Regions from separate parts of the Lysinibacillus sp. G4S2 genome, predicted to be linked through region 2. Evidence: a T-box and tRNA genes for the amino acid it is inferred to sense, from the RefSeq annotation. Region 2 holds a T-box; the other regions hold tRNA genes.
What was found. A T-box is a leader RNA that pairs with one kind of tRNA and senses whether it is charged. The one in region 2 lies ahead of ileS (isoleucine--tRNA ligase), so its partner is inferred to be a tRNA-Ile.
Positions count from the first base shown of each region.

Region 1: it encodes a tRNA-Ile, which carries the amino acid that the T-box ahead of ileS (isoleucine--tRNA ligase) is inferred to sense. The anticodon was not compared.
Region 3: it encodes a tRNA-Ile, which carries the amino acid that the T-box ahead of ileS (isoleucine--tRNA ligase) is inferred to sense. The anticodon was not compared.
Region 4: it encodes a tRNA-Ile, which carries the amino acid that the T-box ahead of ileS (isoleucine--tRNA ligase) is inferred to sense. The anticodon was not compared.

Region 1 covers NZ_JAUCFJ010000002.1:4,278,564-4,286,066, forward strand. Annotated here, with positions in the region: partial or broken gene QUF91_RS21715 (IS1595 family transposase) at 1-357, shown strand, start outside; partial or broken gene QUF91_RS21720 (alpha/beta hydrolase) at 419-1,122, shown strand; tRNA gene QUF91_RS21725 (tRNA-Glu) at 1,404-1,475, opposite strand; tRNA gene QUF91_RS21730 (tRNA-Ser) at 1,478-1,568, opposite strand; tRNA gene QUF91_RS21735 (tRNA-Asn) at 1,579-1,655, opposite strand; tRNA gene QUF91_RS21740 (tRNA-Ile) at 1,660-1,736, opposite strand; tRNA gene QUF91_RS21745 (tRNA-Gly) at 1,738-1,811, opposite strand; tRNA gene QUF91_RS21750 (tRNA-Phe) at 1,817-1,892, opposite strand; tRNA gene QUF91_RS21755 (tRNA-Asp) at 1,953-2,028, opposite strand; tRNA gene QUF91_RS21760 (tRNA-Met) at 2,032-2,106, opposite strand; tRNA gene QUF91_RS21765 (tRNA-Ser) at 2,156-2,248, opposite strand; tRNA gene QUF91_RS21770 (tRNA-Ile) at 2,264-2,340, opposite strand; tRNA gene QUF91_RS21775 (tRNA-Met) at 2,348-2,421, opposite strand; tRNA gene QUF91_RS21780 (tRNA-Ala) at 2,447-2,522, opposite strand; tRNA gene QUF91_RS21785 (tRNA-Pro) at 2,529-2,605, opposite strand; tRNA gene QUF91_RS21790 (tRNA-Arg) at 2,623-2,699, opposite strand; tRNA gene QUF91_RS21795 (tRNA-Leu) at 2,715-2,803, opposite strand; tRNA gene QUF91_RS21800 (tRNA-Gly) at 2,809-2,883, opposite strand; tRNA gene QUF91_RS21805 (tRNA-Leu) at 2,932-3,016, opposite strand; tRNA gene QUF91_RS21810 (tRNA-Lys) at 3,038-3,113, opposite strand; tRNA gene QUF91_RS21815 (tRNA-Thr) at 3,121-3,196, opposite strand; tRNA gene QUF91_RS21820 (tRNA-Val) at 3,200-3,275, opposite strand; rRNA gene rrf (5S ribosomal RNA) at 3,286-3,401, opposite strand; rRNA gene QUF91_RS21830 (23S ribosomal RNA) at 3,517-6,444, opposite strand; rRNA gene QUF91_RS21835 (16S ribosomal RNA) at 6,626-7,503, opposite strand, start outside.
Region 2 covers NZ_JAUCFJ010000002.1:2,879,313-2,886,815, forward strand. Annotated here, with positions in the region: gene ileS (isoleucine--tRNA ligase) at 1-1,523, opposite strand, end outside; T-box leader at 1,576-1,815, opposite strand; gene QUF91_RS14825 (DUF2785 domain-containing protein) at 1,998-2,843, opposite strand; gene QUF91_RS14830 (DUF3221 domain-containing protein) at 3,115-4,074, opposite strand; gene QUF91_RS14835 (sigma-70 family RNA polymerase sigma factor) at 4,067-4,585, opposite strand; gene QUF91_RS14840 (Lrp/AsnC family transcriptional regulator) at 5,044-5,487, opposite strand; gene QUF91_RS14845 (DJ-1/PfpI family protein) at 5,629-6,213, shown strand; gene QUF91_RS14850 (LysR family transcriptional regulator) at 6,262-7,113, opposite strand; gene QUF91_RS14855 (MFS transporter) at 7,291-7,503, shown strand, end outside.
Region 3 covers NZ_JAUCFJ010000002.1:4,265,845-4,273,347, reverse strand. Annotated here, with positions in the region: tRNA gene QUF91_RS21670 (tRNA-Leu) at 3-86, shown strand; tRNA gene QUF91_RS21665 (tRNA-Gly) at 134-207, shown strand; tRNA gene QUF91_RS21660 (tRNA-Leu) at 213-301, shown strand; tRNA gene QUF91_RS21655 (tRNA-Arg) at 316-392, shown strand; tRNA gene QUF91_RS21650 (tRNA-Pro) at 410-486, shown strand; tRNA gene QUF91_RS21645 (tRNA-Ala) at 493-568, shown strand; tRNA gene QUF91_RS21640 (tRNA-Met) at 593-665, shown strand; tRNA gene QUF91_RS21635 (tRNA-Ile) at 673-749, shown strand; tRNA gene QUF91_RS21630 (tRNA-Ser) at 765-856, shown strand; tRNA gene QUF91_RS21625 (tRNA-Met) at 907-981, shown strand; tRNA gene QUF91_RS21620 (tRNA-Asp) at 985-1,060, shown strand; tRNA gene QUF91_RS21615 (tRNA-Phe) at 1,118-1,193, shown strand; tRNA gene QUF91_RS21610 (tRNA-Gly) at 1,199-1,272, shown strand; tRNA gene QUF91_RS21605 (tRNA-Ile) at 1,274-1,351, shown strand; tRNA gene QUF91_RS21600 (tRNA-Asn) at 1,356-1,432, shown strand; tRNA gene QUF91_RS21595 (tRNA-Ser) at 1,443-1,532, shown strand; tRNA gene QUF91_RS21590 (tRNA-Glu) at 1,535-1,606, shown strand; gene QUF91_RS21585 (hypothetical protein) at 2,586-2,957, opposite strand; gene QUF91_RS21580 (S-layer homology domain-containing protein) at 3,425-6,193, shown strand; gene QUF91_RS21575 (NAD(P)-dependent oxidoreductase) at 6,303-6,941, opposite strand; gene QUF91_RS21570 (MerR family transcriptional regulator) at 7,381-7,503, shown strand, end outside.
Region 4 covers NZ_JAUCFJ010000002.1:248,569-256,071, forward strand. Annotated here, with positions in the region: rRNA gene QUF91_RS01495 (16S ribosomal RNA) at 311-1,862, shown strand; rRNA gene QUF91_RS01500 (23S ribosomal RNA) at 2,044-4,971, shown strand; rRNA gene rrf (5S ribosomal RNA) at 5,032-5,147, shown strand; tRNA gene QUF91_RS01510 (tRNA-Val) at 5,158-5,233, shown strand; tRNA gene QUF91_RS01515 (tRNA-Asp) at 5,238-5,313, shown strand; tRNA gene QUF91_RS01520 (tRNA-Thr) at 5,327-5,402, shown strand; tRNA gene QUF91_RS01525 (tRNA-Tyr) at 5,409-5,492, shown strand; tRNA gene QUF91_RS01530 (tRNA-Trp) at 5,498-5,571, shown strand; tRNA gene QUF91_RS01535 (tRNA-His) at 5,619-5,694, shown strand; tRNA gene QUF91_RS01540 (tRNA-Gln) at 5,705-5,779, shown strand; tRNA gene QUF91_RS01545 (tRNA-Lys) at 5,795-5,867, shown strand; tRNA gene QUF91_RS01550 (tRNA-Arg) at 5,889-5,965, shown strand; tRNA gene QUF91_RS01555 (tRNA-Pro) at 5,981-6,057, shown strand; tRNA gene QUF91_RS01560 (tRNA-Ala) at 6,074-6,149, shown strand; tRNA gene QUF91_RS01565 (tRNA-Ser) at 6,164-6,256, shown strand; tRNA gene QUF91_RS01570 (tRNA-Phe) at 6,262-6,337, shown strand; tRNA gene QUF91_RS01575 (tRNA-Gly) at 6,341-6,414, shown strand; tRNA gene QUF91_RS01580 (tRNA-Ile) at 6,423-6,499, shown strand; tRNA gene QUF91_RS01585 (tRNA-Asn) at 6,504-6,580, shown strand; tRNA gene QUF91_RS01590 (tRNA-Glu) at 6,582-6,653, shown strand; gene QUF91_RS01595 (GerAB/ArcD/ProY family transporter) at 6,863-7,503, opposite strand, start outside.

The DNA.
Region 1 (7,503 bases), 1.4 Mb from region 2:
CCAAGAATTAGAAAGACTCTATGACGGTCGTGTAGGGGGTAACTCTATCTTTTGTACTGATAGTCATAAGAGTTATGTTCAGTTTGCCAAGATTTTTCATTGGAACATAAGCGTATACAAAGAGGAAAACGTAAAGAAGGAATTTACCATATTCAACACATTAATGCTGTACACAGCAAATTAAAAAAGTGGATGAATAAGTTTAATGGTGTTGCAACTAAATATATCAGCAATTATTTGTATTGGTTTAAATGGCTATAATTATTTGAAACTGACAAAGAAGTTGTTAAAATCAAGAACTTTATGGTTCAATGCAATGTAGCCCATGCTTATACAAGAGTAACAATATTTATTTAGGTATATACATTTGTAATATTAGGAATAACGAATTATTTATATTTCATGGAGGAAAATTTCAATGATAAAAAGTAATTTTAAAATAGAAAATATTCCAGCGATTTTATGGGGTGACAAATCAGATAAGTTATTTGTGGTAGTGCATGGTAACATGTCAAATAAGGCAGATGACTCGATTATTGTATTTGCAGAAGAAGCAACAGCAGTAGGTTATCAAGTGCTTAGTTTTGATTTACCTCAACATGGTGACCGTAAGGATGATACTTATCTTTGCAAAGTTCAAAACTGTGTTCAAGACCTTAATACAATTATGATCTATGCAAAATCGTTATCAAATAATATAAGCATTTTTGCTTGTAGCATGGGAGTATATTTTAGCCTATTAGAATATAGCCATGAGCCGTTGAAGCAGTGTTTGTTTCTCTCTCCTGTGGTAAATATGGAACGTATCATAAATAATATGATGACATGGTTTAACGTAAGTGAGAGTAGACTAAAAATAGAGAAAGAAATTTCTACACCTATTGGACAAACTCTCTATTGGGACTACTACTGTTATGTGAAAGAACATCCTATTGTTGCTTGGAATAATCCAACTTCAATTCTCTATGGTTCAGAAGATAACTTATGTGAGTTTGACGTTGTATCTGAATTTAATAAACGTTTTAACTGTAATTTGCAAGTAATGGAGAACACTATTTCCATTCTGAGGAACAGTTGCAGTATTTCAGACAATGGCTGAAAAAACATATATACGTTAAATGATAATAAAAAATGATTGATGTATAATCTTCTTTAAAAGCGCATTAAGGGAAGTCAAAATGGCTTCCCTTAAAAGTTATATAATTTCAACATTGTTTTAAAACATCACCTTTCCTTTAATATCAGCTAGTTATATCCCAGACTCTTTTCGTTTTAGTTGATGGACGTTTTTTCAAAGATACATAGTACCAGTTGCTATTTTTATATTTCTCTATTTCTAAAAAGTTATCTTTCTACACAAAAAAGACAGTAGATGTAAGTTACATCTACTGTCTTTTTTAGTATGACCCGTACGGGATTCGAACCCGTGTTACCGCCGTGAAAGGGCGGTGTCTTAACCACTTGACCAACGGGCCAATGGCGGAGAAGGAGGGATTTGAACCCTCGCGCCGGTTACCCGACCTACACCCTTAGCAGGGGCGCCTCTTCAGCCTCTTGAGTACTTCCCCAAATAAAAAATGGCTCCGAAGGCAGGACTCGAACCTGCGACAACCTGATTAACAGTCAGGTGCTACTACCAACTGAGCTACTTCGGAATAATGGTGGGCCTAAATGGACTCGAACCATCGACCTCACGCTTATCAGGCGTGCGCTCTAACCAGCTGAGCTATAGGCCCTTGGAGCGGGTGATGAGAATCGAACTCACGACATCAGCTTGGAAGGCTGAGGTTTTACCATTAAACTACACCCGCAAATATGGTGGGTCAGGACGGAATCGAACCGCCGACACTTAGAGCTTCAATCTAATGCTCTACCAACTGAGCTACTGACCCATATTATCATGCTAAGCTTTCTTTACTCTTTTGCTTCTCATGTATTTCTTTTTAAAAAAATGGCGGTCCCGACCGGGATCGAACCGGCGATCTCCTGCGTGACAGGCAGGCATGTTAACCGCTACACCACGGGACCATTTGGTTGCGGGGGCCGGATTTGAACCAACGACCTTCGGGTTATGAGCCCGACGAGCTACCACTGCTCCACCCCGCGTTAACAATATTCTTTTCAAGTCTTTAAACACCATTTATAGAAATAAAACTGGAGGAGGTAGAGGGATTCGAACCCCCGCGCGGTGTTACCCGCCTGTCGGTTTTCAAGACCGATCCCTTCAGCCAGACTTGGGTATACCTCCGTGACAATATATAAATGGTGGACCTTGCAGGACTCGAACCTGCGACCGGACGGTTATGAGCCGTCTGCTCTAACCAACTGAGCTAAAGGTCCTTTAAGATGGCGGCAGAGGGGATCGAACCCCCGACCTTACGGGTATGAACCGTACGCTCTAGCCAGCTGAGCTACGCCGCCAGGATCTTTATACTGGTTATCTTTTTGGTGGAGCCTAGCGGGATCGAACCGCTGACCTCCTGCGTGCAAGGCAGGCGCTCTCCCAGCTGAGCTAAGGCCCCAAAGAATGGTCGGAATGACAGGATTCGAACCTACGACCCCTTGGTCCCAAACCAAGTGCTCTACCAAGCTGAGCTACATTCCGATAAACAAATATTTATATGGCGCGCCCGACAGGAGTCGAACCCATAACCTTCTGATCCGTAGTCAGACGCTCTATCCAATTGAGCTACGGGCGCTAATTATTAAAAAAATGGTGCCGAGGGCCGGAATCGAACCGGCACGGTAGTCACCTACCGCAGGATTTTAAGTCCTGTGCGTCTGCCAGTTCCGCCACCCCGGCACATTTGGAGCGGAAGACGAGGTTCGAACTCGCGACCCCCACCTTGGCAAGGTGGTGTTCTACCACTGAACTACTTCCGCATGTGCATAAGATTTATTTATCCTGGCAATTATGAAATTCTGAAAAAATGGTGCGGGTGAAGGGAGTCGAACCCCCACGCCTTGCGGCGCTAGATCCTAAGTCTAGTGCGTCTGCCAATTCCGCCACACCCGCATATTTTGTTGGCAATTTAAATGGTGAGCCATGAAGGACTCGAACCTTCGACCCTCTGATTAAAAGTCAGATGCTCTACCAACTGAGCTAATGGCTCAAAACTATGGTGCCGGCTATAGGAATCGAACCCACGACCTACTGATTACAAGTCAGTTGCTCTACCTGCTGAGCTAAACCGGCAAATGGTGGAGGATGACGGGCTCGAACCGCCGACCCCCTGCTTGTAAGGCAGGTGCTCTCCCAGCTGAGCTAATCCTCCTGGGTATAATGCCTAGCGACGTCCTACTCTCACAGGGGGAAGCCCCCAACTACCATCGGCGCTAAAGAGCTTAACTTCCGTGTTCGGTATGGGAACGGGTGTGACCTCTTTGCCATCATCACTAGACTATTTTAAAGACAAGATTTATTATAACATATTTTCGTTATAATCGCAAGCTTTTTTTAAAACTTTCTTGTTCTTTCAAAACTGGATAAACGGTGCATTGAATGTTTCAAACATTGTGGTTAAGTCCTCGATCGATTAGTATTCGTCAGCTCCATGTGTCACCACACTTCCACCTCGAACCTATCTACCTCATCGTCTTTGAGGGATCTTACTTACTTGCGTAATGGGAAATCTCATCTTGAGGGGGGCTTCATGCTTAGATGCTTTCAGCACTTATCCCGTCCACACATAGCTACCCAGCGATGCCTTTGGCAAGACAACTGGTACACCAGCGGTGTGTCCATCCCGGTCCTCTCGTACTAAGGACAGCTCCTCTCAAATTTCCTACGCCCACGACGGATAGGGACCGAACTGTCTCACGACGTTCTGAACCCAGCTCGCGTACCGCTTTAATGGGCGAACAGCCCAACCCTTGGGACCGACTACAGCCCCAGGATGCGATGAGCCGACATCGAGGTGCCAAACCTCCCCGTCGATGTGGACTCTTGGGGGAGATAAGCCTGTTATCCCCGGGGTAGCTTTTATCCGTTGAGCGATGGCCCTTCCATGCGGAACCACCGGATCACTAAGCCCGTCTTTCGACCCTGCTCGACTTGTAGGTCTCGCAGTCAAGCTCCCTTGTGCCTTTACACTCTACGAATGATTTCCAACCATTCTGAGGGAACCTTTGGGCGCCTCCGTTACCTTTTAGGAGGCGACCGCCCCAGTCAAACTGTCCGCCTGACACTGTCTCCTACCCCGCTAAGGGGCATGGGTTAGAATTTCAATACAACCAGGGTAGTATCCCACCGACGCCTCCTTCGAAGCTGGCGCTCCGAGATCTCTGGCTCCTACCTATCCTGTACAAGTTGTACCAAAATTCAATATCAGGCTACAGTAAAGCTCCACGGGGTCTTTCCGTCCTGTCGCGGGTAACCTGCATCTTCACAGGTACTATAATTTCACCGAGTCTCTCGTTGAGACAGTGCCCAGATCGTTACGCCTTTCGTGCGGGTCGGAACTTACCCGACAAGGAATTTCGCTACCTTAGGACCGTTATAGTTACGGCCGCCGTTTACTGGGGCTTCAATTCGCAGCTTCGCTTGCGCTAACCACTCCTCTTAACCTTCCAGCACCGGGCAGGCGTCAGCCCCTATACGTCACCTTACGGTTTTGCAGAGACCTGTGTTTTTGCTAAACAGTCGCCTGGGCCTATTCACTGCGGCTCTCATGCGCTTGCACGCTCAAGAGCACCCCTTCTCCCGAAGTTACGGGGTCATTTTGCCGAGTTCCTTAACGAGAGTTCTCTCGCACACCTTAGGATTCTCTCCTCGACTACCTGTGTCGGTTTGCGGTACGGGCACCTCTCACCTCGATAGAGGCTTTTCTTGGCAGTGTGAAATCAGGAACTTCGTCCATACGGACTCGCCATCACAGCTCAACGTTACAGTGTGCGGATTTGCCTACACACACGCCTTACTGCTTGGACGCGCACAACCAACGGCGCGCTTACCCTATCCTACTGCGTCCCCCCATTTCTCAAACGGTGAGGAGGTGGTACAGGAATATCAACCTGTTGTCCATCGCCTACGCCTATCGGCCTCGGCTTAGGTCCCGACTAACCCTGAGCGGACGAGCCTTCCTCAGGAAACCTTAGTCATACGGTGGACGGGATTCTCACCCGTCTTTCGCTACTCATACCGGCATTCTCACTTCTAAGCGCTCCACCAGTCCTTCCGATCTGACTTCAACGCACTTAGAACGCTCTCCTACCACTGACATCATAGATGTCAATCCACAGCTTCGGTGAATCGTTTAGCCCCGATACATTTTCGGCGCAGCGTCACTCGACCAGTGAGCTATTACGCACTCTTTAAATGATGGCTGCTTCTAAGCCAACATCCTGGTTGTCTGTGCAACGCCACATCCTTTTCCACTTAACGATTACTTTGGGACCTTAGCTGGTGGTCTGGGCTGTTTCCCTTTTGACTACGGATCTTATCACTCGCAGTCTGACTCCCGTGTATAAATATCTGGCATTCGGAGTTTGTCTGAATTCGGTAAACCGGGATGGCCCCCTAGTCCAAACAGTGCTCTACCTCCAGTATTCTCATCACGAGGCTAGCCCTAAAGCTATTTCGGAGAGAACCAGCTATCTCCAAGTTCGATTGGAATTTCTCCGCTACCCACACCTCATCCCCGCACTTTTCAACGTGCGTGGGTTCGGGCCTCCAGTAAGTGTTACCTCACCTTCACCCTGGACATGGGTAGATCACCTGGTTTCGGGTCTACGACCACGTACTAATTCGCCCTATTCAGACTCGCTTTCGCTGCGGCTCCGCCTTCTAAAGCTTAACCTCGCACGTAATCGTAACTCGCCGGTTCATTCTACAAAAGGCACGCTATCACCCATTAACGGGCTCTAACTACTTGTAGGCACACGGTTTCAGGATCTCTTTCACTCCCCTTCCGGGGTGCTTTTCACCTTTCCCTCACGGTACTGGTTCACTATCGGTCACTAGGTAGTATTTAGCCTTGGGAGATGGTCCTCCCGGATTCCGACGGAATTTCACGTGTTCCGCCGTACTCAGGATCCACTCAGGAGAGAACGAACTTTCGACTACAGGGCTTTTACCTGCTCTGGCGGACCTTTCCAAGTCGCTTCATCTAACTCGCTCTTTTGTAACTCCGTATAGAGTGTCCTACAACCCCAAGAGGCAAGCCTCTTGGTTTGGGCTCTTCCCGTTTCGCTCGCCGCTACTCAGGGAATCGATTTTTCTTTCTCTTCCTCCAGGTACTTAGATGTTTCAGTTCCCTGGGTCTGCCTTCAAGACGCTATGAATTCACGTCAAGATACTACGCGATTAAACGTAGTGGGTTCCCCCATTCGGAAATCTCCGGATCAAAGCTCACTTACAGCTCCCCGAAGCATATCGGTGTTAGTGCCGTCCTTCTTCGGCTCCTAGTGCCAAGGCATTCGCCGTGCGCCCTTAATAACTTAACCAAGTTATTAAGCCTATAAAAAAACTTAAAAAATTAATGTGTTTGTTACAATTTCAATGTCGTTTTATCCAGTTTTCAAAGAACAAGTTTTGAAGTGTTTCATTCGTAAGAATGAACCTTCAAAACTGAACGCAAAACGTAATCTTACAAACCCTAGGTTTGTATTCCGAAAATATCCTTAGAAAGGAGGTGATCCAGCCGCACCTTCCGATACGGCTACCTTGTTACGACTTCACCCCAATCATCTATCCCACCTTCGGCGGCTGGCTCCAAAAGGTTACCCCACCGACTTCGGGTGTTACAAACTCTCGTGGTGTGACGGGCGGTGTGTACAAGGCCCGGGAACGTATTCACCGCGGCATGCTGATCCGCGATTACTAGCGATTCCGGCTTCATGTAGGCGAGTTGCAGCCTACAATCCGAACTGAGAACGACTTTATCGGATTAGCTCCCTCTCGCGAGTTGGCAACCGTTTGTATCGTCCATTGTAGCACGTGTGTAGCCCAGGTCATAAGGGGCATGATGATTTGACGTCATCCCCACCTTCCTCCGGTTTGTCACCGGCAGTCACCTTAGAGTGCCCAACTAAATGATGGCAACTAAGATCAAGGGTTGCGCTCGTTGCGGGACTTAACCCAACATCTCACGACACGAGCTGACGACAACCATGCACCACCTGTCACCGTTGTCCCCGAAGGGAAAACCATATCTCTACAGTGGTCAACGGGATGTCAAGACCTGGTAAGGTTCTTCGCGTTGCTTCGAATTAAACCACATGCTCCACCGCTTGTGCGGGCCCCCGTCAATTCCTTTGAGTTTCAGTCTTGCGACCGTACTCCCCAGGCGGAGTGCTTAATGCGTTAGCTGCAGCACTAAGGGGCGGAAACCCCCTAACACTTAGCACTCATCGTTTACGGCGTGGACTACCAGGGTATCTAATCCTGTTTGCTCCCCACGCTTTCGCGCCTCAGCGTCAGTTACAGACCAGAAAGTCGCCTTCGCCACTGGTGTTCCTCCAAATCTCTACGCATTTCACCGCTACACTTGGAATTCCACTTTC
Region 2 (7,503 bases):
GTACGTTCCATATCACCCTTACAATTTGGACAAGTACAAACAACCTCATCGATATACGGCTTATGAAGCTCTATGTCTTGTAAAGTGCTCTTCGATAACACTTTTAAGGCAGCAATACTATTTGGCGCCTCTTCATGACCACAATCCTTACAAACCCATACATTGAGTGGCGTTCCCCAATAGCGATTTCGGCTAATATTCCAGTCCACTAAGTTTTCCAAAAAGTTTCCAAATCTACCGTGTTTAATATGATCGGGATACCATGTGACTTGTTCATTATTTTGTAAAAGCTTATCTTTCAATGTAGACATATTGATAAACCAGCTGTCAGTCGCGTAGTAAAGCAAAGGTAAATCACAGCGCCAGCAATGAGGATAGCTATGCTCATATTTTTCCTTATCAAACAATAGCTCATCTTTAGCGAGTATTTTTATAATGTCGACATCACAATCTTTCACAAATTTACCGACAAGCTCTGGGACATCTTCTGTATAACAGCCTTTCAAATCAACAACATTGACAAACGATAGTCCATTTTGCTGAACTGTTTTATAATCGTCCTCCCCATAGGCAGGCGCGATATGGACGATTCCAGTTCCACTATGCTCTGTGACGTAATCGGCCAGCACAACGACATGACCTTTACTAACGGTTACGTATGAAAAAGGTGGAATGTACGATACACCTTCAAATTCATGCCCCTCATGTTCACTTAACACTTCAACAGAATCAGCAAACACTTTATTCACTAGTGATTTTGCTAAGATATAGACTTTATTGTGCTGCTTCACTCGAACATACATAAGTTTAGGATTCATCGCCAGTGCAACATTAGCAGGTAATGTCCATGGTGTCGTTGTCCAACCAAGAAAATATTCATCTTTATCCTTCAGTTTAAACATTGCCGTGACAGATAAATCTTTGACATCCTTATAGCCTTGCGCAACCTCATGAGAGCTTAATGGTGTTTGACAGCTAGGGCAATACGGCGAAACGCGGTGCCCCTTATATAAAAGCTTTTCCTTGTGCACATGACTTAAAATATTCCAAACGGACTCAATATAATCATTGCTTAGCGTTAAATAGGGGTCATCCATGTCAATCCAATAGCCAAGCTGCTCTGTAAAGGAGCGCCACTTCTTCTCATAGGTAAAGACACTTCCCTTACACTCTTGAATAAATTGTTCGACACCATATTTCTCAATTTCTTGTTTTCCTGAGATGCCCAGCTTTTTTTCCACGCCTAACTCTACAGGCAAACCATGTGTATCCCAGCCAGCTTTACGCTCAACTAAATAACCTTGCATCGTTTTATAACGAGCCACGACATCTTTAATCGTTCTGCCAAATGCGTGACCTACGTGTGGTAATCCATTCGCTGTGGGCGGTCCTTCGTAAAATACAAAAGGCTTATTGCTAGAACGATTCACAACAGACGCTTGAAACGTTCCTTCTTGTTTCCACAATTGACGAATTCTTATTTCTCTTTCTACTGTTGTTTCTTTTTTCTCTTCGACTTGCATGTAAATTCCTCCTATACTGTTGTATAAAAGGCATACAAAAACCCCGTCCCAAGTAAGGGACGGGGTTAACCGCGAATACCACCCTAATTCTATTGAAACAGCGTTCAATAGCACTCAGCAACGTACAATCATACGTGTTCTTTTTAACGGTAGACACCCGAATCAGCTTACTATGTTCAGCCAATCTTCTCAGAGAGGATCTTCATGTAACACTTGCACACCGACTTCCACCAATATGTCGGCTCTCTGTAGAACAAAATGAAACACTACTCTTTCTCATCAACGAATTTGTATGCTTTTATTGTCACTCATCGTAACAAACTAATTTCCGTCTGTCAATAATTACAAATTACTAATATCGTATTTGATTTCCGTTCCTGCTGAGCGCTTTCCCGAAGACGTTCAGTCGAAGCGGAAATCAACTTTTACTTTAATAAAATATTACCCTCAACTTTTGGTGATGAACCAATTTCCCTATAATTCATCGAGACATGCTTCGATACTTTTATGAAGAGCTGCGAACTTAGACTTTCCATTTGTTTTAATATAAAAGCTTTTTAAAAAGCTTTTACAGTTAAAAAGTAAAATTCTGTGATGATGTACATCGAGCTGTTCTTTTTTTACTTTTAAAGTAGCAGGTAATTGTTGCAGCAACTTAATGATCTCATGCTCCTCTAAACCTTGCTCAAGCATAGTGAAAATAGGAACTAAAATCCGTTCATCTTCATTGTGAATGAAAGCATAATTTTCTTGCAAAATGGCGTTCCATAATGCGCTTACAATTTCGATATAAGAATCTTTGTTTAATTTTGAATTTTTTACCAATTTATCGATTGCATCAGCCATATGTGCAACACTATGAGCCCAGCCTTTACCTGGCACGTAACCTCTTACATCTGTTTCAGCTGATAAATAAGCTAGTAATTGATCTTTACAATCATTAATTTTACGCTCAGATAAAAAATCGTCTTCATGATCCCTATGTAAAATAAGTGCGATAAGAAGCGACGTAAATGTTCGAGTAAAAACTAAATCTGATTCGCTTTCAGTAATACCCTTAAAAAGCAAATTATTCAGACTATAATCTAAAAGCTCCGCTAAAAGTGAATGCTCAAGTAAGTTTTTTTCTAAAATTAATTCATAAAACGTACTATAAATTAAGTCATCTCTCAGTTCACTATCTAATGAACCGATATGTAGTAACATTGAAAGAATTAGCTGCCTTTGATTCTCCTGTTCCCAGATAGTTTCTACACTTTCTAATGCTAGAAGTATTTCTCTTAAGTTATCTTCCTGTAATAAGTTTTCATTCATTATCATAAAGCATGTTCCCCTTTGCTGTTTAACATTAAGTCAATGAAATGAAATATTCAAACAATCCACTTGAATGCTATTATTTTTTATAGTTCACTCCACTTTCTTGATACATTCCACAAGATTTCACCTTTATTGTTGATTGACAATAATCACAATTAGCCTGCATAAACAAAACAAGACATTACCATATTGTACCATAATTTAAATGCAAAAACTATTAGTTTAAAGAAAAAGGCTAGACATTCCTATGGCACGAATGTCTAGCCTTTTATTACTAATATTCCTCTACTATTTTCGTGCTACCGATATCTTTAAAATCTATGAAAGGATTAGGAACATCTAATCTAATACTCTCACTATATTGTACTTCCACTCGATCACCTATTGATAATGTTTCAGGGACATCCACCAAAGGGAACCACGTACCATTAGTATGTTTCCGAACAATTTCATCCGCGGATAATTTACCAATATCAGTTGAATCTACGCCCGATACAACTAAAAACTCATGTTCCTTTATAGCTACGACCGTCCCTTTCCTTGTATGAAGCAATTGACTTTCCTTCGCAGGAATCTTATATTTTTCACGTAAAGAGGCTACTTCCTTACTATAATGCTGTTCAAAATAGTTTTTAGCATCTCTCTCTACGTACCAATTTAGTATCTGGTCATCTACATCCGGATATTCATTTTGAGCATGCTCCCACAATAACTTGAGCATTGCAAATTTATAGGCGATTGGCCTAGCATAACGTTCGATAAACTCTTCTTTTGTAAGATGAAGCATTTGTAAACGTTCTTCTAATGTTGGATTTATTTCAGCGCTAAGTCCTTCCATCAATATTTTTAGATTTTTATCAATTTCTTCTTGTGTAGGCACTAACCCCTTTGATTGTGCATAAGCAAAGGAAGATTCTAGAGATAAAAAACTATTAAAACTTGATGGATACAAGCGATCCTTACCATTTACGAGGGAATCCCTTTGCAAATGTAATTCTAGAATTTTTTCATCTAAAACAGTTGGTATACTTGCTGTTTGCTCCTGATTTTCGCTGAATTGAGTATACAGAAATAGTCCAATACAAACTGTCAATATTATAGACATTACACTATATTGCCAACGCCAAGACCTTTTTTTCATCTCACGCTGTTCCAAATGCTGTACAACATTGGTCATAACACGCTTTTTGCTTTCGCTTAAATCATTTAATACCCTCACATCGACTTTACTCATGCAGCAGGACCTCCCATTCAATATGCTGTAGCTTTGGCTTTAATAACTCTCGTCCACGACGTAACCTTGTTTTCACCGTACTCTCCGGAATACTTAAAAGCTCTGCAATTTCAATAACAGGCATTTCCTCAAAATAAAAATAAATAAGGACCTCACGCTGTTTCAATGGTAGTGCTAAGATGGCGTTTTCAACTAAGGTTTGTTCATCCTGCTGCACTAGCATGTCCCTTTTCATGATAGCCTGCTTGGCAAAGATTTTCTGTTGAACTTGTATTTTACGGTATGTCCAGCTGCGTAAATAGTCTTTACTTTTGTTGATGACGAGCCTCGATAAATATGCCCGTAATTCTCCTCTTTCTTCATAGTTTTGCTGATTATCGTAAAATTTAATAAATACATCTTGAACGATATCTTCAGCACTTTGTAAATCCTTGACGTAATAAAAGGCAAGTCGGATGAGCCTTTCTGTATGCTGCTGCATTATTTCTTCGAGTTCTTTAATTTCAAGCAACATCTCTCCCCCTCTCTGCCCTATAAACGGTGCTCACGGTATAGAGGTTTGCTTTTTTTGTATTTTTTTTAAATAAATGATACCTGTTCTTTGAACTGTGGTTTTCTTGAGTTGTATTTCTTCCTAAGCCGAGTCCAAGGCTAACTCGAGTAGTTATTGGCTTTACCTGATCACATTTCTCGACTACCCGAGCGGTTTTGAGCTTTACCCGATCACATTCCTTGGCTACCCGAGCGGTTTTGGGCTTTACCTGATCACATTCCTTGGCTACCCGAGCGGTTTGGGGCTTTACCCGAGCACATTCTTCGGCTACCTGAGCGGTTTGGGGCTTTACCCGATCACATTCTTCGGCTACCTGAGCGGTTTGGGGCTTTACCCGAGCACTTTCTTCGGCTACCTGAGCGGTTTGGGGCTTTACCCGAGCACTTTCCTCGGCCACCCGAGCAGTTCTGAATTCATTATTCTAAATTTTCATCAGAAAAAGGAGTGATGACCGTTTTTTCGGATGAAGACAGCACAATATTCGTTGAAGGTGTTCCATAAGGCATCGCATCATCAATAAACTGCTCTAATGTTTCCACTGAGTTAGTTGCAATTTTTACAATATAACTGATTTCACCCGCTACACGATAGCATTCAAGGACATCGGGATGTGCGTTACAAAAATCCGAAAGACTTTTACAATCAATTGATTTAAATAAAATAATGGCTTGAATGTCGCGATTGATCTTTTTTAAATTAACCCTAGCACCGTAACCTTCAATAATCCCCTGCTCTTCCAGTTTTCTTACACGTTCAATAACAGCTGGAGACGATAAATGAACCATAGCCGCTAATTCCTTCATCGATACTTTTGCATTTTGTTGTAATTGCTGTAAAATTTCACGATCTATTTGATCCATAAGTATCCACCTTTTTTTATAAACTAGATTTAATAAAATTCCTTTTATTATAAAGCAAATTATCTAAATTACATTATACAGATTCTGTCATTGAATAGCATTATTCTCTACAATTAGACGTATAAAGGAGGCATTAATAACATGAAAAAAATATTATTACTATTAGCAAATGGATTTGAGGCAGTTGAGGCGAGTGTTTTTACAGATGTACTTGGCTGGAATAAATGGGAGGGTGATGGCACAACAGAGGTCCTGACCGTAGGATTGCATCAACAATTGCAATGTACATGGAATTTTAACGTAGCTCCTGAAAAGTTGCTTCATGAAATTTCATTAGAGGATTTTGATGCACTTGCGATTCCTGGAGGCTTTGAAGAGGCTGGATTTTATGAAGATGCTTTTAGCGAGGAGTTCCAGGCGGTAGTTCGTCATTTCGATGAACACAAAAAACCTATTGCGACAATTTGTGTAGCTTCCCTTATTTTAGGTCATAGCGGAGTACTACATAATCGAAAAGCTACTACTTATAATCATCCAACTAGTAAACGATTAGCACAGCTACAATCCTATGGTGCAGATATCGTAAATGAACGGGTTGTTCAGACTGAGCACATTATTACATCCTCAAATCCAGGTACTGCATTTGATGTTGCCTTTTGTTTACTAGAAAGGCTGACATCTGTGGAAAATACAAAGAAGGTAAAGGATTTAATGGGGTTTAATTAATTTAATGAAGCTGTCTCCACTAAACACTTGGATACAGCTTCATTCCATTTAATTTGATATTAATTGATATAATTTCGATCCAAATTCTTTATTTTTTGTAACCAATGAAATTGTTCTTGTTCTTCCAAAATTATTAATTGGTAAGGCAAAAAGCTGAAGATGACCGATATTTTTAGCCATAAGCTCTGGAACAATCGTAATTCCCATTCCAGTACTTACTGCTCCAAAAATAAAATCCCCAAAGTTTACCTCAGTTATGATATTTGGTGTGTAGCCAAGAGATTGTATTTGTTCTACTATCTCCTTCCTTGAATCACAAGGAGCTTCATGAACAATAAGCGGCTCCTCACACAATTCAGCAAGCTCAACTGTTGCTCTTGAATTAAAACGATGATTCAAAGGAAACACAGCATAGTAAGGTTCCGTAAACAATTCCCAACTCCACAAAGATTCTCCCGTATATTTAGCATCCACAAATACTGCATCAAGTCTACCTTTTTCTAAAGATTGTAACAGTTCATTTGAAGTATTTTGAATCATTAATGTTATAGGTCGATCTAGTTGCTTAAGTTCATTCATTTTGTTTGGCAAATAGTAAGTGGCTAAGCTAGGCAGACCACCGATTGCAATAGGGTTACTCTGACTAAATTGCTGTAATTCTTCACGAATAGATGTTAATTCAGTCAAAACTGGTGTAATTCTAGTGTAAAAACGTTCGCCAGCTTCTGTTAATTCGATACCAATAGATGTCCTATGAAATAGCTCGATACCAAGATTATTCTCTAAGTTTCGTATATGTTTACTTAGTGCAGGTTGGGAAAGATTAGTGATTTGTGCAGCTTTAGAAAAACTTTTTTGATTGGCAGCGGCAATAAAACTGTGTATCCATTCTACATTCATTATATTCACTCCATAGCCTATAACGTTTTGTTATACCCTTATAAAATAGTGATTGTTCCATATTCAACGTTTTCTAGTAATCTATTAAATATAGAAGGTGCTTCGATTATAACATATTGTTATAAGTTAACTAATCGAAAAAATGCTTAGCATCTTTAATATATGGAGGTTCAATAGATGAAAAATGTTTTATTATTATCCTTTGGCATGTTTGCCTTGGGCTTTGATGCCTATGTGATCGCAGGGCTTCTTCCAGGAATTAGCGATACGTATCAAAAAAGCACGTCACAAGTCGGCCAAGCTGTGAGCGTTTTTACTTTATTTTACGCAATTTCAGCGCCATTATTCTCTTCTTTACTTGCAGGAAAACCAATTAAAAAAATCTTAATA
Region 3 (7,503 bases), 1.4 Mb from region 2:
ATGCGGGTGTGGCGGAATTGGCAGACGCACTAGACTTAGGATCTAGCGCCGCAAGGCGTGGGGGTTCGACTCCTTCACCCGCACCATTTTTCAGAATTTCATAATTGCCAGGATAAATAAATCTTATGCACATGCGGAAGTAGTTCAGTGGTAGAACACCACCTTGCCAAGGTGGGGTCGCGAGTTCGAACCTCGTCTTCCGCTCCAAATGTGCCGGGGTGGCGGAACTGGCAGACGCACAGGACTTAAAATCCTGCGGTAGGTGACTACCGTGCCGGTTCGATTCCGGCCCTCGGCACCATTTTTTAATAATTAGCGCCCGTAGCTCAATTGGATAGAGCGTCTGACTACGGATCAGAAGGTTATGGGTTCGACTCCTGTCGGGCGCGCCATATAAATATTTGTTTATCGGAATGTAGCTCAGCTTGGTAGAGCACTTGGTTTGGGACCAAGGGGTCGTAGGTTCGAATCCTGTCATTCCGACCATTCTTTGGGGCCTTAGCTCAGCTGGGAGAGCGCCTGCCTTGCACGCAGGAGGTCAGCGGTTCGATCCCGCTAGGCTCCACCAAAAGATAACCAGTATAAAGATCCTGGCGGCGTAGCTCGGCTGGCTAGAGCGTACGGTTCATACCCGTAAGGTCGGGGTTCGATCCCCTCTGCCGCCATCTTAAAGGACCTTTAGCTCAGTTGGTTAGAGCAGACGGCTCATAACCGTCCGGTCGCAGGTTCGAGTCCTGCAAGGTCCACCATTTATATATTGTTACGGAGGTATACCCAAGTCTGGCTGAAGGGATCGGTCTTGAAAACCGACAGGCGGGTAACACCGCGCGGGGTTCGAATCCCTCTACCTCCTCCAGTTTTATTTCTATAAATGGTGTTTAAAAAACTCGAAAAGAATATTGTTAACGCGGGGTGGAGCAGTGGTAGCTCGTCGGGCTCATAACCCGAAGGTCGTTGGTTCAAATCCGGCCCCCGCAACCAAAAGGTCCCGTGGTGTAGCGGTTAACATGCCTGCCTGTCACGCAGGAGATCGCCGGTTCGATCCCGGTCGGGACCGCCATTTTTAAAAGAAATACATGAGAAGCAAAAGAGTGTAGAAAGCTTAGCATGATAATATGGGTCAGTAGCTCAGTTGGTAGAGCATTAGATTGAAGCTCTAAGTGTCGGCGGTTCGATTCCGTCCTGACCCACCATATTTGCGGGTGTAGTTTAATGGTAAAACCTCAGCCTTCCAAGCTGATGTCGTGAGTTCGATTCTCATCACCCGCTCCAAGGGCCTATAGCTCAGCTGGTTAGAGCGCACGCCTGATAAGCGTGAGGTCGATGGTTCGGAGTCCATTTAGGCCCACCATTATTCCGAAGTAGCTCAGTTGGTAGTAGCACCTGACTGTTAATCAGGTTGTCGCAGGTTCGAGTCCTGCCTTCGGAGCCATTTTTTATTTGGGGAAGTACTCAAGAGGCTGAAGAGGCGCCCCTGCTAAGGGTGTAGGTCGGGTAACCGGCGCGAGGTTCAAATCCCTCCTTCTCCGCCATTGGCCCGTTGGTCAAGTGGTTAAGACACCGCCCTTTCACGGCGGTAACACGGGTTCGAATCCCGTACGGGTCATACTAAAAAAGCAGTAGATGTAACTTACATCTACTGCTTTTTGATTATTAATGAAATTATAGATTTTTAATTGTGGATAACCAAGACCATAGTTTTCGTGTAGGCTAAAGCGCTCGTTTGCATCATCAAGGTCGCTTTGATCCCTCGGACAAAAGTGGTGGATCGCTTACTTTTGTTTCGGTCTCTCCAGCGCTTGTCGGATGTAAAAGAGCGCTTTCATGCATTTGTTCTTGTTAAGGAAATTATAAAATTTGTACTTGTTTTATCGAGAGATTCATTGAATTTATCGCCCAACTTGTAAATTTATCAACATAACACGTCCTAATAGTGGTTTTGCCTGTTAAGTAACTTTGTAATTTGCTTATTCAATAAATATAGCTCATTACGATTTCTCCAGTAGATGTTTGTATGGAGGTCGTTATGAGCTTTTTTATTCTAAGAGATATGTGCTGCACTTGCTATTAAGATTCGTTTAACGAATTTAACGAGAGAATTCTCCTTCCTCAAGCGTGTGAAGAGCGTTAGCCTAACGTAGGTGGGAGATAAATTTCGCCAAAAACTTTTGATTAACTAGCTATATGAAGTTCTTTGATGACTTGATATATGAGGTTGCAGGAAGAAAATAGAGTGCGAAAACCAAGCCATTCGGTTCTGGCGTAAAATATCAACCGTACCCAAAGAGCGTCCAAGCGTTGGACATCTAGGGTTGGAACACCACGAAGTAACGCTTAGGGAGATGAAAGGTTGCTTTCGTCGTGGAACTGAGAAGCTCCACTTCAAGCTTTGCTAAGTGGCAAGTAGTTCACTCATCGCTCTAGACTACTAAAACCCAGGTGTGTTGATTAACCATTTTTATCCACTCTGATTAATTAGAAGTCTCTGATTTCCGCTACAGGTTACTCGCTTTTCCGCGGGAGTAGCCCTACGCTACAATCAGTTAAAATGGGAATACATTAGCAAAATAGCAACAAAAGGCTCTTCACCAAAATGTGTGGTGGATTTCTGTTTCGACCGGGCGCTTTGCTGCTGACGCTCCCTTTCGCGCAGATAAAACATTTGTAGCTGCCGCTTTGCTTTCGCTACAGAAAACATTTGTTGTTGCTGTCACTAGGCTTTCGCACAGACGAAAACCATGTTGCTGCCGCTTCGCTTTCGCACAGAACGAAAACCATGTTGCTGCCGCTTCGCTTTCGCACAGACGAAAACCATGTTGCTGCCGCTTCGCTTTCGCACAGACGAAAACCATGTTGCTGCCGCTTCGCTTTCGCACAGACGAAAACCATGTTGCTGCCGCTTCGCTTTCGCACAGACGAAAACCATGTTGCTGCCGCCACGCTTTCGCACAGAGCAAAGCTTCCTGGGAGCGTCCGATGAGCCGCTTGGGCCTACAAGATGTAGGTCACGAAGGCGTTATCACAGGACGTGATGTTTTTAGCCTTCGTTCCTCTTCTGGCTCGCTCCAGGGCCTCAGCTGTGACGCTGATCCTCAAGGAGTCGCCCAGCCGGAACGAAGGTCAACTAATATACAGCGCATATATTTAAAAAAATGTCATCCATAACTTTTGGTGATGAGCCAACAAAAATCCTTTTATCACTCAATAATAAACCCGTTTTTGTCCTAATCAACATGCCTGCTAAAAATTATTTCTTATCATCCTCATCTCTATGGACAAACAAACTTCGTGTAACTTCAAATTGCTTAGTTTATTTATTGGACAAATAATCCTTGGTAAATGACGATAATATTGGTATATCCTTTGGAATAAATCTATCTTTCTTTTATAATGGAGATGAATAGAATTGTAGGAGGAAATAAATATGAAAAAAAAGCAAAGTAAATGGATTGTAAGTGCAGCTTCTGCTGCATTGGTTGCCGCGGCTGTTGTTCCTACTGCAAGTGCAGCTAACTTTACAGATATTGCGAAAAGTGACCATAAAGAGGCTATTTTGGCATTAGCAGATGCAAAAATTATAGGTGGGTATCCAGACGGCACATTTAAGCCAAACGCAACCCTTACAAAAGGTAATGTAACGAAATTTTTAGGGAAATGGCTTGTATCTGAAAACTTCAATGTGCCAGCAGATTACAATAAAAAAGTACGTTTTACAGACTTGCCTACGTCTGCAAAAGATAAAGAATTGCTACAATATGCAGCACTTATATATGATAATGGCATTTACAAAGGGACTAACAACAAGTTATTACCTTCCCAGAATATTCCACGTGAACAAATGGCTTCTATCTTAGTAAGTGCGATTGAAGCAGTTTACGATATCGATTTAATTGAAATGTATAAAAAAGAAAACTATAAATCTTCTATTACAGATTTAAAATCAGCTTTACCAGAAAATCGTGAAGCTATTATTGCATTAGAATATGCAAAGATTACAAATGTAAAAGCATTTAATCCGAAAGGCACACTAACACGTGGTCAATTTGCGTCATTTTTACATCGTTCGATGACGAATATACAAGATATGGTGAAAAAACCTGAAGTGCCATTACTCATCCAAACAGTTAAAGTTGTAGATGCAAATACACTACAGGTAACATTAACAGATGGAACAAACCATAAGGTAACTTTGGCAACGCCGCTTATTGAAAATGTGCAAACAAAAGTAGACTTCAAAATTAATGACAAACCATATTCCGCTGTTGTGACATATGAAGTCAATGAGCTAAAAGTACAATCAATTGAGGGCACTAACGCCTCACAGATTAAAGTTGTTTTCAACCAAGCAATTGACCCAGCCTCAGTGTTAAAACCAGATGGGAAATTACAGGATAATGTTGTATCTTTCTCTAATGTGGATACTTTAAAAGCACTTTCAGTTGTGAAAACAGAAATCAGTGCTGATAAAAAATCAATCATCTTTACAGTTAATGAGCCATTAAAAGGTACACATCGCTATGTGTTAAATAACATCAAATCAGAAAAGGGCTTAGTGCTTAACAAAGTAGATGCGAATTTCGTCATTGCTGGGGATATACAAGCGCCTACTATTATAGGGACAACGCAAGGGAAAAATTCTTCAATCGTTAAAGTGCAATTCTCTGAACCAATGGCAGCATTTCCTAATGAACGCATTCAATTCACATTACCAAATGGTACAAGGGTGGCAAATGTAGTAGGCAGCATTGAGCAAAATGCAACTGAAGCAACCTTTGACTTATCAGCTGCAACAGTAAATGGTAGTTATTTATCACCTGGTACAGCTATGCAGATTACATTCGTAGCGGCAACAGATTTGTCAGGAAACATAATTTCACCAAACCCTGCTACTGTATCAGTGAAAAAGGGAGATAGAGATGGTGTTGCGCCGACATTATCTACTGTCACACAAACTGGACCAAATACGTTCCAGCTATTGTTCTCAGAGGAGATTCAACAGCTATACCCATATGATCTTTCAATCAAAAGCGGTCAGACTTCAATTTCCGTGAATAAAGTAGAGAAAGATCCTAAAAATGGTCGTTTATTTAATGTTACGGTTGATCCAAAAAGTATACTTCAAGGAATTACAACGATTGGGACAGCTTCTAGCCGTGTAATTACTGATTTATCAGGTGAAACAGCAACATTCTCAACAGTGTATAACTTTATAAGAGATGACAAAGCTCCTGCACTAATGAGTTCTGATATAGTTTACGAGGATAATGTAGAATATTTACAATTAACTTTCGATAAGCCAGTACAGTTGGGAACATACCCAAAAGCATCATTTACTGGAAGCTATATGAATAACCACATTTTGTATGAGTTATCAAGAGGACCTCAAGGTGATATTTATAGCGTAAAAGATCAACCTACAAAATTACGTGTAAAAATAGCAGGACTGCTAGGCCCTTATGATTTAAAGGGAGCTTCTTATGATGGCAAACTATTTTTATCTAATGTTACAAATTTATACGGTGTGCCAATCAATGAAGTGCCAAATGTCAAATTTTCACGTAATGGTGATTTAAATGTTAATGGTAATAAACTAGTATTGACGCAGTACAATCCAATTCAAACATCTGCAACAGATTATTCTATTAAGGATAATAATATTGTTTATTTAAATTTCAATTATCCTGTTGATCCAGCACTAGCTCAAAACGTTCAAAATTATATGATTGATAATGCTCAGGTAGAAAGTGCAGTTGTAGAGGCATCTAATTTAAATCGTATTAAGCTAACATTGAAAAAGGATTCGAATTATTTTAGTGGCATACGTAATTTCACGATTAAAGGCTTAAGAGCAGCAAACTCTATGGAATCATTCGACGAGGTGAGAACTTCAGTTAATCTTAAAGAAAATGTTGCACCAAAGGTTGTCAATGTTAATGTTAGCAATTCACAATCTTTAGAGGTTGTTTTTAGTGAGCCAGTAATAAACGTTAATAGTATGGACTTTGACATTGTTGTGAATGGTTCTACAGTAGGGGCAACTACCTATCCACAAGGCAATGATAAAGTGTTGATTACAATACCACAAGGTTTATATGGAAATGTTACGATTCAAGCCTCATCTCGTAATGGTATTATGGATTCTAGTGGGAATAAGTTAGATTTCACTTCACAAACAATTACATTATCAAGATAAAAGGAATTAGAATTTCCTAAGACATCATGTGGTAAATCCACACTAAAAAATAGCATGCTAGAGGTATTCTTAGCATGCTATTTTCTTATGTCAATTTATTGATACTAGACTAATTGGAGATGAACGGTGCTTTGTGTATGTACTGCGTGTTATTTACTTGATCAATGATAAAGGTGGCTATATCTTGATTAGTAATTTTTGTACCAGGCATATCAGTAAGGTTTTCCATGATCTGATATGATTTTAAACTATCTTTTACAAATGGCAATCTAATTAATGTCCAGTTGATCTGTTTATTATGTAATAAAATTTCCCATTCTAATTTTTTATCCTGCATCATTTTTGGCAAGAAAACTTCAAATATTTTTGCTCCAAAACGATTCAAAATGCTCTTTTTGTCCTCATGAATAGTTAAAGAACCACCCGACACACCTATATAACGACTAATGTTTAAATCTTTCATTACATCAAGAATATTTTTAGTTACTTTGCTATATATTTGTTCTCCTTTAGTTGGTTGACCAAATGTATTAATGACGATTTTACAATCTTTAAGAAGCTCTCGGATACTATTTATATCTTGTACTTGCCCTTTCACTATTTCAATTTTCTCATTTTTAACTAACAACCTTTCTGGATTTCTTACAAGCATCCGAACATGGTATCCTTTCTGTATGGCATGAGTTGCTATATGTCTTCCTACTTTCCCTGTTCCTCCAATTATAGCTATCTTATAAGGGCTATTCATTATATACCTCCAACTAAGCGTGATACTAGATATACCGCCAAACCTAACGAAAGGTTTCGGATTTTTCTGTTTTTTACTAAGTTATGTAAAATTAGGGCTCGACACCAAAAGTTTTTAAAAATATATGCACTGTATATTGGTTAATCTTCGTTCCTGCTGGAGCTAGCCTCGCGAGTGAAGCGGCTCATCGGACGCTCTCAGTCGGAATGGAAATCGACCACACGTTATGGTGATGAACCAAATATCATTACCAAAAATCTGGGGTGGCATTTGTTAAAACGTGTGCCACGGCTATAAGATGATTGGATAAAGGCTGAATGCCCCCAGAAAAGCGCCCAGTCAGAATGGAAAATAACTCAACGTTATGGTAATGTGCAAATTTTTCTTGACCTTAACGTTACGTAAAGATTTACAGTAGCATTAATGGAGGTGAAAAAGTATGGAATATACAATTCAAGAGCTTGCCCAATTGTCTGGGGTTAGTACAAGAACACTGCGTTATTACGATGAAATTGGATTACTGAGGCCAGCAAGAACCAATGAAGCAGGCTATCGATTTTAT
Region 4 (7,503 bases), 2.6 Mb from region 2:
AAAATGTATAATTTTTTTCTAGGAAAAGTGTTGACCTTTTTAATTTAAGAGTGTAGTATTATACAAGTCGCCAAGACAACTACTGAAAAACAATAAAATTTAAATAAATTAGTTGTTGACATCTAGTTGAAAGCGTGATATTATATAAGAGTTGCTGTTGTGAAATGGCAACGAAATGAACCTTGAAAACTGAACAAGCAAAACGTAATCAATAAAGTTTTTAGTAGCTAACCTTGAGTTGGTGAACGAAACAAAATTTTGGACATCAAACATGATGCCAGCAAAACAATTTGAGCTAATCAAATTTCTTTTTATGGAGAGTTTGATCCTGGCTCAGGACGAACGCTGGCGGCGTGCCTAATACATGCAAGTCGAGCGAACAGAGAAGGAGCTTGCTCCTTTGACGTTAGCGGCGGACGGGTGAGTAACACGTGGGCAACCTACCTTATAGTTTGGGATAACTCCGGGAAACCGGGGCTAATACCGAATAATCTATTTTACCTCATGGTGAAATACTGAAAGACGGTTTCGGCTGTCGCTATAAGATGGGCCCGCGGCGCATTAGCTAGTTGGTGAGGTAACGGCTCACCAAGGCGACGATGCGTAGCCGACCTGAGAGGGTGATCGGCCACACTGGGACTGAGACACGGCCCAGACTCCTACGGGAGGCAGCAGTAGGGAATCTTCCACAATGGGCGAAAGCCTGATGGAGCAACGCCGCGTGAGTGAAGAAGGTTTTCGGATCGTAAAACTCTGTTGTAAGGGAAGAACAAGTACAGTAGTAACTGGCTGTACCTTGACGGTACCTTATTAGAAAGCCACGGCTAACTACGTGCCAGCAGCCGCGGTAATACGTAGGTGGCAAGCGTTGTCCGGAATTATTGGGCGTAAAGCGCGCGCAGGCGGTCCTTTAAGTCTGATGTGAAAGCCCACGGCTCAACCGTGGAGGGTCATTGGAAACTGGGGGACTTGAGTGCAGAAGAGGAAAGTGGAATTCCAAGTGTAGCGGTGAAATGCGTAGAGATTTGGAGGAACACCAGTGGCGAAGGCGACTTTCTGGTCTGTAACTGACGCTGAGGCGCGAAAGCGTGGGGAGCAAACAGGATTAGATACCCTGGTAGTCCACGCCGTAAACGATGAGTGCTAAGTGTTAGGGGGTTTCCGCCCCTTAGTGCTGCAGCTAACGCATTAAGCACTCCGCCTGGGGAGTACGGTCGCAAGACTGAAACTCAAAGGAATTGACGGGGGCCCGCACAAGCGGTGGAGCATGTGGTTTAATTCGAAGCAACGCGAAGAACCTTACCAGGTCTTGACATCCCGTTGACCACTGTAGAGATATGGTTTTCCCTTCGGGGACAACGGTGACAGGTGGTGCATGGTTGTCGTCAGCTCGTGTCGTGAGATGTTGGGTTAAGTCCCGCAACGAGCGCAACCCTTGATCTTAGTTGCCATCATTTAGTTGGGCACTCTAAGGTGACTGCCGGTGACAAACCGGAGGAAGGTGGGGATGACGTCAAATCATCATGCCCCTTATGACCTGGGCTACACACGTGCTACAATGGACGATACAAACGGTTGCCAACTCGCGAGAGGGAGCTAATCCGATAAAGTCGTTCTCAGTTCGGATTGTAGGCTGCAACTCGCCTACATGAAGCCGGAATCGCTAGTAATCGCGGATCAGCATGCCGCGGTGAATACGTTCCCGGGCCTTGTACACACCGCCCGTCACACCACGAGAGTTTGTAACACCCGAAGTCGGTGGGGTAACCTTTTGGAGCCAGCCGCCGAAGGTGGGATAGATGATTGGGGTGAAGTCGTAACAAGGTAGCCGTATCGGAAGGTGCGGCTGGATCACCTCCTTTCTAAGGATATTTTCGGAATACAAACCTAGGGTTTGTAAGATTACGTTTTGCGTTCAGTTTTGAAGGTTCATTCTTACGAATGAAATACTTCAAAACTTGTTCTTTGAAAACTGGATAAAACGACATTGAAATTGTAACAAACACATTAATTTTTTAAGTTTTTTTATAGGCTTAATAACTTGGTTAAGTTATTAAGGGCGCACGGCGAATGCCTTGGCACTAGGAGCCGAAGAAGGACGGCACTAACACCGATATGCTTCGGGGAGCTGTAAGTGAGCTTTGATCCGGAGATTTCCGAATGGGGGAACCCACTACGTTTAATCGCGTAGTATCTTGACGTGAATTCATAGCGTCTTGAAGGCAGACCCAGGGAACTGAAACATCTAAGTACCTGGAGGAAGAGAAAGAAAAATCGATTCCCTGAGTAGCGGCGAGCGAAACGGGAAGAGCCCAAACCAAGAGGCTTGCCTCTTGGGGTTGTAGGACACTCTATACGGAGTTACAAAAGAGCGAGTTAGATGAAGCGACTTGGAAAGGTCCGCCAGAGCAGGTAAAAGCCCTGTAGTCGAAAGTTCGTTCTCTCCTGAGTGGATCCTGAGTACGGCGGAACACGTGAAATTCCGTCGGAATCCGGGAGGACCATCTCCCAAGGCTAAATACTACCTAGTGACCGATAGTGAACCAGTACCGTGAGGGAAAGGTGAAAAGCACCCCGGAAGGGGAGTGAAAGAGATCCTGAAACCGTGTGCCTACAAGTAGTTAGAGCCCGTTAATGGGTGATAGCGTGCCTTTTGTAGAATGAACCGGCGAGTTACGATTACGTGCGAGGTTAAGCTTTAGAAGGCGGAGCCGCAGCGAAAGCGAGTCTGAATAGGGCGAATTAGTACGTGGTCGTAGACCCGAAACCAGGTGATCTACCCATGTCCAGGGTGAAGGTGAGGTAACACTTACTGGAGGCCCGAACCCACGCACGTTGAAAAGTGCGGGGATGAGGTGTGGGTAGCGGAGAAATTCCAATCGAACTTGGAGATAGCTGGTTCTCTCCGAAATAGCTTTAGGGCTAGCCTCGTGATGAGAATACTGGAGGTAGAGCACTGTTTGGACTAGGGGGCCATCCCGGTTTACCGAATTCAGACAAACTCCGAATGCCAGATATTTATACACGGGAGTCAGACTGCGAGTGATAAGATCCGTAGTCAAAAGGGAAACAGCCCAGACCACCAGCTAAGGTCCCAAAGTAATCGTTAAGTGGAAAAGGATGTGGCGTTGCACAGACAACCAGGATGTTGGCTTAGAAGCAGCCATCATTTAAAGAGTGCGTAATAGCTCACTGGTCGAGTGACGCTGCGCCGAAAATGTATCGGGGCTAAACGATTCACCGAAGCTGTGGATTGACATCTATGATGTCAGTGGTAGGAGAGCGTTCTAAGTGCGTTGAAGTCAGATCGGAAGGACTGGTGGAGCGCTTAGAAGTGAGAATGCCGGTATGAGTAGCGAAAGACGGGTGAGAATCCCGTCCACCGTATGACTAAGGTTTCCTGAGGAAGGCTCGTCCGCTCAGGGTTAGTCGGGACCTAAGCCGAGGCCGATAGGCGTAGGCGATGGACAACAGGTTGATATTCCTGTACCACCTCCTCACCGTTTGAGAAATGGGGGGACGCAGTAGGATAGGGTAAGCGCGCCGTTGGTTGTGCGCGTCCAAGCAGTAAGGCGTGTGTGTAGGCAAATCCGCACACTGTAACGTTGAGCTGTGATGGCGAGTCCGTATGGACGAAGTTCCTGATTTCACACTGCCAAGAAAAGCCTCTATCGAGGTGAGAGGTGCCCGTACCGCAAACCGACACAGGTAGTCGAGGAGAGAATCCTAAGGTGTGCGAGAGAACTCTCGTTAAGGAACTCGGCAAAATGACCCCGTAACTTCGGGAGAAGGGGTGCTCTTGAGCGTGCAAGCGCATGAGAGCCGCAGTGAATAGGCCCAGGCGACTGTTTAGCAAAAACACAGGTCTCTGCAAAACCGTAAGGTGACGTATAGGGGCTGACGCCTGCCCGGTGCTGGAAGGTTAAGAGGAGTGGTTAGCGCAAGCGAAGCTGCGAATTGAAGCCCCAGTAAACGGCGGCCGTAACTATAACGGTCCTAAGGTAGCGAAATTCCTTGTCGGGTAAGTTCCGACCCGCACGAAAGGCGTAACGATCTGGGCACTGTCTCAACGAGAGACTCGGTGAAATTATAGTACCTGTGAAGATGCAGGTTACCCGCGACAGGACGGAAAGACCCCGTGGAGCTTTACTGTAGCCTGATATTGAATTTTGGTACAACTTGTACAGGATAGGTAGGAGCCAGAGATCTCGGAGCGCCAGCTTCGAAGGAGGCGTCGGTGGGATACTACCCTGGTTGTATTGAAATTCTAACCCATGCCCCTTAGCGGGGTAGGAGACAGTGTCAGGCGGACAGTTTGACTGGGGCGGTCGCCTCCTAAAAGGTAACGGAGGCGCCCAAAGGTTCCCTCAGAATGGTTGGAAATCATTCGTAGAGTGTAAAGGCACAAGGGAGCTTGACTGCGAGACCTACAAGTCGAGCAGGGTCGAAAGACGGGCTTAGTGATCCGGTGGTTCCGCATGGAAGGGCCATCGCTCAACGGATAAAAGCTACCCCGGGGATAACAGGCTTATCTCCCCCAAGAGTCCACATCGACGGGGAGGTTTGGCACCTCGATGTCGGCTCATCGCATCCTGGGGCTGTAGTCGGTCCCAAGGGTTGGGCTGTTCGCCCATTAAAGCGGTACGCGAGCTGGGTTCAGAACGTCGTGAGACAGTTCGGTCCCTATCCGTCGTGGGCGTAGGAAATTTGAGAGGAGCTGTCCTTAGTACGAGAGGACCGGGATGGACACACCGCTGGTGTACCAGTTGTCTTGCCAAAGGCATCGCTGGGTAGCTATGTGTGGACGGGATAAGTGCTGAAAGCATCTAAGCATGAAGCCCCCCTCAAGATGAGATTTCCCATTACGCAAGTAAGTAAGATCCCTCAAAGACGATGAGGTAGATAGGTTCGAGGTGGAAGTGTGGTGACACATGGAGCTGACGAATACTAATCGATCGAGGACTTAACCACAATGTTTGAAACATTCAATGCACGTTTATCCAGTTTTGAAAGAATAATTTCTTTCATATGTCTAGTGATGATGGCAAAGAGGTCACACCCGTTCCCATACCGAACACGGAAGTTAAGCTCTTTAGCGCCGATGGTAGTTGGGGGCTTCCCCCTGTGAGAGTAGGACGTCGCTAGGCATTATACCCAGGAGGATTAGCTCAGCTGGGAGAGCACCTGCCTTACAAGCAGGGGGTCGGCGGTTCGAGCCCGTCATCCTCCACCATTATGGTCCCGTGGTGTAGCGGTTAACATGCCTGCCTGTCACGCAGGAGATCGCCGGTTCGATCCCGGTCGGGACCGCCATTTTTTTTTTTTTGCCGGTGTAGCTCAGTTGGTAGAGCAACTGACTTGTAATCAGTAGGTCGTGGGTTCGACTCCTATCGCCGGCACCATCCCTTGGAGGGGTAGCGAAGTGGCTAAACGCGGCGGACTGTAAATCCGCTCCTTAGGGTTCGGCGGTTCGAATCCGTCCCCCTCCACCATTTTTAGGGGCATAGTTCAACGGTAGAATAGAGGTCTCCAAAACCTTTGGTGTGGGTTCGATTCCTACTGCCCCTGCCAGGTTTCGAGGTACTCGTTATCAAGAACTGCTGTGATTACATATAGTGGCGATTGTGGCGAAGTGGTTAACGCACCGGATTGTGGTTCCGGCATTCGTGGGTTCGATTCCCATCAGTCGCCCCATTTTAACAATTGGGGTATAGCCAAGCGGTAAGGCAACGGATTTTGATTCCGTCATGCCTAGGTTCGAATCCTAGTACCCCAGCCATTCATTTCTTAATATGAGCCATTAGCTCAGTTGGTAGAGCATCTGACTTTTAATCAGAGGGTCGAAGGTTCGAGTCCTTCATGGCTCATCAAGTTTTTATAAAAATTATGCGCCCGTAGCTCAATTGGATAGAGCGTCTGACTACGGATCAGAAGGTTATGGGTTCGACTCCTGTCGGGCGCGCCATAAATCTAACAGTAACGGAATGTAGCTCAGCTTGGTAGAGCACTTGGTTTGGGACCAAGGGGTCGTAGGTTCGAATCCTGTCATTCCGACCAGTTTTTCTTAAATTTTGGGGCCTTAGCTCAGCTGGGAGAGCGCCTGCCTTGCACGCAGGAGGTCAGCGGTTCGATCCCGCTAGGCTCCACCATTTTTAAATATTTTGGAGGTATACCCAAGTCTGGCTGAAGGGATCGGTCTTGAAAACCGACAGGCGGGTAACACCGCGCGGGGGTTCGAATCCCTCTACCTCCTCCATTTTCGGGTCAGTAGCTCAGTTGGTAGAGCATTAGATTGAAGCTCTAAGTGTCGGCGGTTCGATTCCGTCCTGACCCACCATATGCGGGTGTAGTTTAATGGTAAAACCTCAGCCTTCCAAGCTGATGTCGTGAGTTCGATTCTCATCACCCGCTCCAAAAATAATGGGCCTATAGCTCAGCTGGTTAGAGCGCACGCCTGATAAGCGTGAGGTCGATGGTTCGAGTCCATTTAGGCCCACCATTATTCCGAAGTAGCTCAGTTGGTAGTAGCACCTGACTGTTAATCAGGTTGTCGCAGGTTCGAGTCCTGCCTTCGGAGCCACGGCCCCTTGGTCAAGTGGTTAAGACACCGCCCTTTCACGGCGGTAACACGGGTTCGAATCCCGTAGGGGTCATCAAGCATGTTGCACATTCGTGTAACATGCTTTTTCTTATGCTTGTAGATGACTAAAGCATATAAAATAATCTTATGACGCTTGCTTTCGCTAAAAATAATACTTGTAGCTAACGCTTTGCTTTCGCTACAAAAGACATTTGCTGAAAGAAGTTAAAATGCAAAACTGCACACCCAATTTATTAATAGGATTAATAATGGATGTGCGATCTAGGTTGTACCGGAGTCTTTATTATTTAATGTATCATTTTCAGGACCCTTAATATTTCTTAATTTCGCGATAATAAGTAATAGTAAAGGAAGAAAAAGGGCAAATAATGAAATATATAAGGGCCAAGTTTCTTTATTATATTTAGTAGAGTGCATAATATTTGGATGTACAATTTGAGAAAGTGCAACTGTAATCATCCCAAGTGGAAGGATTAACCGTCTGTGATCATTAATTTTAAGTATTTGTCCTAACCCCTTTACGGTTGCGTAAAAATACATGGAGGCTCTGACAAATATCGTGACCATCCAAATAAAAGCCATAATAACTTCAATACGTTGCAGGAAATTACCAATCGAAATTCTTTGCGCTAGAGTGTAACTAGGAAAGGTTCTAAGAGATGTATTCGTTACCCCCAATACTAAGATTGATAATGCTATAACAATTGTTAAAATTAATCCTCCCACAAGTGTGCCAATATAAAATCCTTTCTCACCGGATTTATAGTCATTGATAGCAGATGGAAAAACCATTAATATAACGACTAATGGAAAAGAGAACAGACCCATAAAATGTAAAATGCTATACATAAGAGGCTTTGCTGAAACTTCTAAAATTGGTTGTACATTTTTAATCTCTATTT